DNA from 2 places in the Pseudomonas paraeruginosa genome. Region 2 is predicted to be linked to the other one. Evidence: predicted binding sites of a transcription regulator. Region 2 holds the regulator's gene; the other holds the start of a gene.
The links. The regulator sigma-54, encoded in region 2, starts transcription at its own class of promoters, with help from an activator protein. The targets are predictions, from matches to a motif close to ANTGGCATNNANNTTGCTNT.
Positions count from the first base shown of each region.

Region 1 (4,375 bases), 1.1 Mb from region 2:
ACGAGCTGCGCACGCCGCTGACCAACCTGATCGGCCAGACCCAGGTGGCGTTGTCCCGCGAGCGCAGCGGCGAACACTACGAGGAAGTCCTGCAATCCAACCTCGAGGAACTGGAGCGGCTGCGAGCGATCGTCAACGACATGCTGTTCCTCGCCCGCGCCGACCAGGGTCGCCTGGCCTGCGAGCGCGAGGACACCTGGCTGGCCGGCGAGATCGCGACCACGGTGGAGTTCCTCGAGGTGATCTTCGACGAGGCCGGGGTGAGCCCCCAGGTACAGGGCGACGCCCGGGCGATGGTCGAGCGCGCGCTGTTCCAGCGGGCGGTGACCAACCTGCTGTACAACGCCGCCCAGCACACCGCGGCCGGTGGCGAGGTGCGGGTCGCGGTGGAGCGGCGCGGCGACGAGGTGCGGGTGGCGGTGAGCAACCCCGGCGCGCCGATCGCCGTGGAGCACCGCGTGCACCTGTTCGAGCGCTTCTACCGGGTCGACGCGGCGCGCAGCAACAGCGAGGCCAACCACGGCCTCGGCCTGTCCATCGTCAAGGCGGTGGCGAGCATGCACGGCGGTTCGGTGTTCGTCGACAGCGCGGGCGGCTGGAACACCTTCGGCTTCAGCGTGCTGAGCCCCGAGCGACGCGGGCCCGGTGACCGCCTGCCGCTGGGCGAGGGCGATCCGGCGCTGTCCTGAGCGGGCCCTTCAGGCGCCGCGCGGCGGCCGGGTCTTCTGGCGGAGGATATAGATGCTGACCAGTACCGCGCTGGTCAGCATGAAGCCCTGGGCCCAGGGCCGACGGACCAGGTAGCAGGAGAGGGCGATGCTGGCCCACATCAGGCCGATGGCATAGACCTTGCCCTTCAGCGGGATGCCCTCGCCGTCCAGGTAGTCGCGGATCCACGGGCCGAGCCGTGGGTGGTTGACCAGCCAATGGTAGAAGCGTGGCGAACTGCGCATGAAGCAGGCCGCCGCGAGCAGCAGGAACGGCGTGGTCGGCAGTACCGGCAGGAAGATGCCGATCACGCCGAGGGCGACGCTGAGGAAACCCACTCCCTGGAGGCTGTAGCGCACCCAGGCGCGAGCGCTCGGGCGAATCTCCCGCTGCGCCACCGCGGGGCTCCTCAGTGCGGGCGTGGCTTGAGCAGGGCGGGCTTTTCTTCCGGCGCCTGGCAGAGCAGGAACAGGTTGGTCAGCAGGTCGGGAATCTGCGCGACCATGTCGTCCACCAGGTGGCGGTCGCGGGCGATCTCGTCGAACTCGGGCTGCTCGTCGAACAGGCCGGAGCCGACCATGATCGGCAGCAGCAGCTCGCTGACTTCCTCCTCGGCCTGCTCGAACCAGACTTCCTCGCGGAGGAACACGCCTTCCATGAAGCCGATGCACCAGCCGCGCAGGTCGGAATCGTCCGGCTCGTCGCCGAGGTCGAGGTCGCAGGGCAGCTCGAGATCCTCATCGCTGGCGAGCATGCGGGTGATGTGCGCCTTGAGCTGTTCGAGGGAACCCTCGATCTCCTGGCGCTCCTCGTCGCTGCGGTAATGCGGCGGCTCGGCGAACAGCGCGTCGATCCACTCCCGCTCCGGCACCTGCTCCGGGCAGATGGACAGGGCGGTCAGGTAGCCGTGGGTCGCCACGTAGTCCAGCGCTTCTTCATGCAGGTCATCGGCATCGAGGAAGGCTTGCAGACGGGACAGTTTTTCGGCGAAGGACATCAGGGTACTACCTCGGGAGGGATGCGGCTCTGGATTGTAGTCCAGACGGGCCCTGCGGGCAAAGCGGGCGTGCCCGGCACAGGGCCTGGCGCAGGCCTCGCGGAGGGGACCGGCGAAGTTGGCCCGGACCTTGCTGAGTCCCCTGCGCAAGCCACGATGCTATCCCTTCGCAGATGGAGAATTCCCATGGCCGTCGCCCCTGGTGTGTTGTTGCCGCCGACGCCTGATGTAAAGCCCAAGTCTGCCGCGCCGAAGAGCCCGCAGAAAACGCCTGAGCCCAGTAACGACAAGACTTCCAGCTTCTCCGATGTCTACGCCAAGGAGACCGCGAGGAAGCCGGCCGAGCGCACCGATGGCCCGTCGAAAGGTTCGCGGGACAAGCCGCGGGACGCCGGTAAGGACGCAGCCGAGGCACCGCCGGCGGATGCCGCCAGGCAGCCGGCCGTTGCCGAAGACGGCAAGTCTTTGCCGGCAGACGGCCAGGCCAGCGCCGATGACGGGGAAAAAACCGAAACCCCCGCCGATCCGCTGCAACTGCTCGGCTTGGGCGGCGCCGTGCCGCTGCTCGACGAATCGACCCAGGCGGCCCTGCTGCCGCCCGCCGTGCCGTCGGCCAGCAGTGCGCCGGCCAGTCTTACCGAAGCCAGCAGCGACCCGACCCTGGTCAAGCTCAACGGCGTGCCGGCGGTGAGCATGGCCCTGGAGCAGGGCGCCCAGGACGCCGCGCAGGCGGCGAAAGGCGGGCCGGCGAAGAGCACCGATCCACGCCAGGCGGACCTCGGCGATGCCCTTGCCAGCCTGACCTCCGATTCCTTGACCAGGGCCGTCGACGGCAAGGCGCTCGAGGCCCAGTTGCAGCAGACCGCCGAGCCGGCCCTCGCCAGCGCCGCCAGCGAGAGCCTGCTGGAGAGCAAGGCGGAGCCGCGCGGCGAGCCCTTCGCCGCCAAGCTCAACGGCCTGACCCAGGCCATGGCGCAGCAGGCCCTGACCAACCGCCCGGTGAACGGCACGGTGCCCGGCCAGCCGGTGGCGATGCAGCAGAACGGCTGGAGCGAGGCGGTGGTGGACCGGGTGATGTGGATGTCCAGCCAGAACCTCAAGTCGGCGGAGATCCAGCTCGATCCGGCCGAGCTCGGGCGCCTGGATGTGCGCATCCACATGACCGCGGACCAGACCCAGGTGACCTTCGCCAGTCCCAACGCCGGCGTCCGCGACGCCCTGGAAAGCCAGATGCACCGGCTGCGCGACATGTTCAGCCAGCAAGGCATGAACCAGCTCGACGTGAACGTCTCCGACCAGTCGCTGGCGCGCGGCTGGCAGGGCCAGCAGCAGGGCGGTGAGGGCGGCTCGGCGCGTGGCCGCGGCTTCGCAGGCGAGGCGGCGGGCGACGAGGAGACCCTGGTTGGAGTCAGCGAGATCCGCGGCCGGCCCGGTTCGGCGGCGGCCCGTGGGTTGGTCGACTACTACGCCTGAGACTGGCGTCCGTGCTTCCCCTTTGGGCCTCCTATGAGAGGCCTTTCTTTTGCTTTTTTCGCGCAGCCGTAAGGTCGGGCTGGATGGCTTGCGTCAAAATACCCCGCCCTTGTAAGAAACGTCTGCTTCACCAGGGTGGTACTGCCCTCTGATCTACCTGCGCCGGCAATATGATGGCCCTCGCATTCGGCACAGGTGGAACCATGAAGCGCTACCACATCACCCTGGGCGCCCGCACCACGGCGGGCGGCACCGTCACCGGCGCCTGGGAGCACGCCAGCATCGAAGGCAAGCCCATGGCCCGCGAGGGTGACAGTGTGTTCTGCCCCGCCTGCGGCAGTGCCGGGGTCATCGTCTGCGTCGGCCCGCGCCTGGACGAGCGGCTGGAAACGCGCAGCACCGCCCTGGACGGCGATCTCTGCATGTGCCGCTGCGATCCGCCGCCACGCCTGCTCGCCGACCAGACGTTGCGTTGCCAGGTACTCTCATCCGAGGAGTCGGCGGCCAGGTCTTTCGCCTCCCGCGTGCCCTCTCCAGGCCGTTCGACGGCGCGACCTCCGACCAATGCCTGGCGCTCGCCAACAGTCTCAGCCCCCGGTGCGGGTCTGGAAGAAGAGGAAGAGGAGGAGGAACAGACCGGCATCACCCTGCGCCTGGGGTTGTTCTTCGACGGCACCGGCAACAACCAGGCCAACAGCGCCGCCGCCGCTGGCTGCCATCCCCTGGCAGTGGGCCTGAGCGACACCGCCGCCGAGGACATCCGCCAGCACTGCGCCGCCTATGGCTACGATGGCGAGGGACGGGTGCCGGACAACAGCTATGGCAACGATGTGACCAATGTGGCGCGGTTGTACGAGTTGTATCCAGATCAGACGGGCGAGCCGTTAACTTCGCACGTTGAAGAGGTGTACCTCAAGGTCTATCTGGAGGGCGTCGGCACCCGCAGCGGCGGCGAGGACTCCCTCTACAGCCAGGGAACGGGCCAGGGCCCGACCGGGGTGCTGGCGCGGATCAGGCAGATGCCTGCTCTGGTACTGGAGCAGTTGCGTCTGTTGCAGGATAACAATCCCAATCTCCTGATCGAGCGCATCGAAATCGACCTGTTCGGCTTCAGCCGCGGCGCGGCGGCCGCGCGGCACTGCGCCAACGAACTGCTCAAGGGCCCGGACAGCCCGCTGGCCCGGGCCCTGCCCGGCG
Region 1 is NZ_CP020560.1:3,739,356-3,743,730, reverse strand. Features, by position in the region: gene B7D75_RS17705 (sensor histidine kinase) at 1-689, shown strand, start outside; gene B7D75_RS17700 (YbaN family protein) at 699-1,106, opposite strand; gene B7D75_RS17695 (UPF0149 family protein) at 1,118-1,705, opposite strand; gene B7D75_RS17690 (flagellar hook-length control protein FliK) at 1,892-3,178, shown strand; gene B7D75_RS17685 (PAAR domain-containing protein) at 3,382-4,375, shown strand, end outside.
Region 1: the regulator sigma-54 is predicted to act here: its motif matches at 1,823-1,842, upstream of B7D75_RS17690 (flagellar hook-length control protein FliK).

Region 2 (4,375 bases):
GGTATGCAGGTGCAGGCTGGTGCCCTTGCCGGCGGCCAGCATCATCACGGCCATGATGCTCTTGCCGTCGACACAGCTGTCCGCCTGGCGGCCGACGCGGACCTGGCAGGGATAGCGTCCCGCGACGCCGACGAACTTGGCCGCGGCGCGGGCATGCAGGCCGAGCTTGTTGATGATGGTGATCTCGAGGGCGGGCATCGTGGGGAGTCTGTCCTTCTTGTTATGGGCTAGCTGTTGAGATCGCGGTGGCGGATCTGCACGTTCTTCAGGGATTCCCTGAGTGCAGCGCCAATCCGTTCGGCGAGGTAGACCGAGCGATGGTGGCCGCCGGTACAGCCGATCGCAACTGTCACATATGAGCGGTTACTGGCGGCGAAGCGCGGCAGCCATTTGTTCAGGTAGCCGACGATATCCTGGTACATCTCCTCGACGTCCGGCTGGGCGGCCAGGTACTCCCTGACTTCCGGCTCCAGCCCCGAATGGTCGCGCAGCTCGGGCTTCCAGTAGGGGTTCGGCAGGCAGCGCACGTCGAACACCAGGTCGGCGTCGACCGGCATGCCGCGCTTGAAGCCGAAGGACTCGACGAGGAACGCTGTTCCCGGCTCCGGCTTGTTCAGCAGGCGCAGCTTGATGGTGTCGCGCAGCTGGTAGAGGTTGAGGCTGGTGGTGTCCAGCTTTAGGTCGGCGAGGTCGGCGATCGGTCCGAGCAGCTGGCTCTCGTCGCCGATGGCTTCGGCCAGCGAACGGGTATCGGTGGTCAGGGGATGGCGTCGACGGGTTTCCGAGAAACGCTTGAGCAGCGTTTCGTCGTCGGCGTCGAGGTACAGCACGTCGCAGTTGATATGGTTGTCGCGCACTTCCTGCAGCAGCTCGGGGAAGCGTTGCAACTGGCTGGGCAGGTTGCGTGCGTCGATCGATACCGCGACCTGCGGGTGCAGCAGCTCGGTGTGCAGCAGCGCGCGTTGCGCCAGGTCGGGAAGCAGGCTGGCGGGCAGGTTGTCGATGCAATAGAAGCCGTTGTCTTCGAGGACGTTCAGGGCGGTGCTCTTGCCCGACCCCGAGCGGCCACTGACGATGATCAGGCGCATGTCATTGCCCGTTCTGTACGTCTACCACGATCTGATAAAGCGCTTCGGCACTGGGAGCGCTGCGCAGGCGCTCGCGTACGTCGGCACGGTCGAGCATGGCGGCGATCTGCCGGAGCAGTTCGAGGTGTTCTTCGGTCGCGGCCTCCGGTACCAGGAGGACGAAGACCAGGTCGACCGGCGCGCCGTCCAGCGCGTCGAAGTCCACCGGGGCATCCAGATGCAGCACGGCGCTGATCGGGCTCTGGCAGCCGGCCAGGCGGCAGTGTGGAATGGCGATGCCATTGCCGAAGCCAGTGGAGCCGAGCTTTTCCCGGGCCACCAGGTTTTCGAAGATGTCCTGGGCGTCGAATTCCGGCAGCTCCCTGGCTACCAGGTTGGCGATTTGTTCGAGGACGCGTTTCTTGCTGCCGCCCGGCACGTTCACGAGGGAACGGCCGGGGGTCAGGATTTGCTCAAGTCGGATCATAGGGGAGGGGAGATCAGCGGGCGCCTACGCCTTGCTGCCGTTCGAGGTACTTCTCTTTGTGTTTGATCAGTTGACGGTCGAGTTTGTCGATCAGCAGGTCGATGGCCGCGTACATGTCCTCATGTTCCGCATTGGCCACGATCTCGCCACCGGCGACGCGCAGGGTGGCTTCGATCTTCTGCTTCAGTTTCTCGACCTCCATGATCACCTGCACATTGGTGATCTTGTCGAAATGGCGCTCCAGACGGCTCAGTTTCTCGCCGACATAGTCGCGCAGGGCGTCGGTCACATCCAGTTGATGGCCACTGATGTTGACTTGCATACCGCGTTCTCCTTGTTGCCCGTGTGTAAGTGGCAGGTTAGCAACCTGCCTCCGGAACACCTTGGCGTGGATCAACGTCACACCAGTCGCTTGCGCTCGCTCGAAGGGGCTATGCCCAGGGATTCGCGGTACTTGGCGACGGTGCGGCGAGCCACTTGAATGCCCTGTGCCTCCAGTAAACCAGCGATCTTGCTGTCGCTCAATGGCTTTTTCGCATTTTCCGCGGCCACCAGTTTCTTGATGATCGCGCGGATCGCGGTGGACGAGCATTCCCCGCCTTCGGCGGTGCTGACGTGACTTGAAAAGAAATATTTCAGCTCGAAAATACCGCGCGGCGTATGCATGTACTTCTGCGTGGTGACCCGCGAAATGGTCGACTCGTGCATGCCCACCGCTTCGGCGATGTCGTGCAGGACCAGCGGCTTCATGGCTTCCTCGCCGTAGTCGAGAAAGCCACGCTGGTGTTCGACGATCTGCGTCGCCACCTTCATCAGGGTCTCGTTGCGGCTCTGCAGGCTCTTGATGAACCAGCGCGCTTCCTGCAACTGGTTGCGCATGAAGGTATTGTCGGCACTGCTGTCGGCACGGCGGACCATGCCGGCATAGGTGGCGTTGACACGCAGGCGTGGCATCGCCTCCTGGTTCAGTTCCACCAGCCAGCGCTCGTTGTCCTTGCGCACGATGACGTCCGGGACGATGTATTCGGCCTCGCTCGACTCGATCTGCGAGCCGGGCCGTGGATGCAGGCACTGGATCAACTCGATGACCAGGCGCAACTCGTCTTCCTTGAGCTTCATGCGCCGCATCAACTGGCCGTAGTCGCGGCCGCCGAGCAGGTCGAGGTAGTCGGAAACCAGGCGCAGGGCTTCGTCCAGCCAGGGCGTGGCGGGTGGCAGCTGGCGCAGTTGCAGCAACAGGCACTCGCGCAGGTTGCGGGCGCCGATGCCGGCGGGCTCCAACTGCTGGATGCGGCGCAGCACGACTTCGACTTCGTCGAGCTCGACGTCCAGCTCCGGATCGAGGGCGGCGAGGATCTCCTCGAGGGACTCCTCCAGATAGCCGTCATTGTTGATGCTGTCGATGATGGTCACCGCGATCATGCGGTCGGTGTCCGACATCGGCGCCAGGTTCACCTGCCAGAGCAGGTGGCTGTGCAGGCTCTCGCCGCTGCTGGTGCGCGCGGTGAAGTCCCATTCGTCGTCGTCGCTGCTGGGCAGGCTGCTGGCGCTGGTCTGGTAGATGTCCTCCCAGGCGGTATCCACCGGCAGTTCGCTGGGGATGCGCTCGCTCCACTGGTCGTCGTCGAGGCTTTCTACGCTGGGCGTGGTGCTTTCCTGGAGGGCGCTCTCCTGCGGCGCGCTGGTTGCCTGTTCGGCGCCATCGGCGAGCGGGTCGCTGCCGTCGAAATCGTCGCCGTCTTCCTGGCGTTCGAGCATGGGATTGGATTCCAGCGCTTCCTGGATTTCCTGCTGGAGGTCCAGGGTGGAGAGCTGGAGGAGGCGTATGGCCTGTTGCAGCTGAGGCGTCATCGTCAGCTGCTGGCCCATCTTGAGGACTAGCGATGGTTTCATGGCTGAGGGCTTAGTACCTTATTCGCTGGTACCGGATGGCACCATCCACTACTACGGGTGCCGAGGTGGCGGCACCGCCAGGAAGCAAATTATATGCCTGAATTTTCGTACTTTGCCTAGGGTTGCTCCGAATAAATCATCCGCCCGTGGCGACACCTCTACCCGTAAAAACCGGGGACGTGCGAAACCGCTCCGGCAGGGCCGGAGGGCACGGTAGGAGATTTCTTCAGAGGCGGAACTCGTGCCCCAGGTAGACTTCCTTGACCAGGTCGTTGGCGAGGATGCTCTCGGCATCGCCTTCCGCGATCAACTGCCCATCATTGACGATATACGCCGTTTCGCAGATGTCCAGGGTCTCGCGGACGTTGTGGTCGGTGATGAGGATGCCGATACCCTTTGCCTTCAGGTGATGGATGATCTGCTTGATGTCGCCGACCGATATCGGGTCCACGCCGGCGAAGGGTTCGTCGAGGAGGATGAACTTCGGCGCGCTGGCCAGGGCCCGGGCGATTTCCACCCGGCGTCGCTCGCCGCCGGACAGGCTCATGCCGAGGTTGTCGCGGATATGGTGGATGTGGAACTCCTGCAGCAAGCCTTCCAGGGCGTCCTTGCGTCCGTTGCGATCGAGGTCGCTGCGGGTCTCGAGGATCGCCATGATGTTGTCGGACACCGACAGCTTGCGGAAGATCGAGGCCTCCTGCGGCAGGTAGCCGATACCGGCGCGCGCCCGCCCGTGCATCGGCAGGTGGGTGACGTTCTGCTCGTCGATGCGGACCACGCCCTGGTCGGCCTGCACCAGGCCGACGATCATGTAGAAGCAGGTGGTCTTGCCGGCACCGTTCGGGCCGAGGAGGCCGACGATCTGCCCGCTATCGATGGACATGCTGACGTCGCGGACGACTTGCCGGCCTTTATAGCTTTTGGCCAG
Region 2 is NZ_CP020560.1:4,839,090-4,843,464, reverse strand. Features, by position in the region: gene B7D75_RS22975 (HPr family phosphocarrier protein) at 1-198, opposite strand, end outside; gene rapZ (RNase adapter RapZ) at 228-1,088, opposite strand; gene ptsN (PTS IIA-like nitrogen regulatory protein PtsN) at 1,090-1,554, opposite strand; gene hpf (ribosome hibernation-promoting factor, HPF/YfiA family) at 1,568-1,876, opposite strand; gene B7D75_RS22955 (RNA polymerase factor sigma-54) at 1,954-3,447, opposite strand; gene lptB (LPS export ABC transporter ATP-binding protein) at 3,674-4,375, opposite strand, start outside.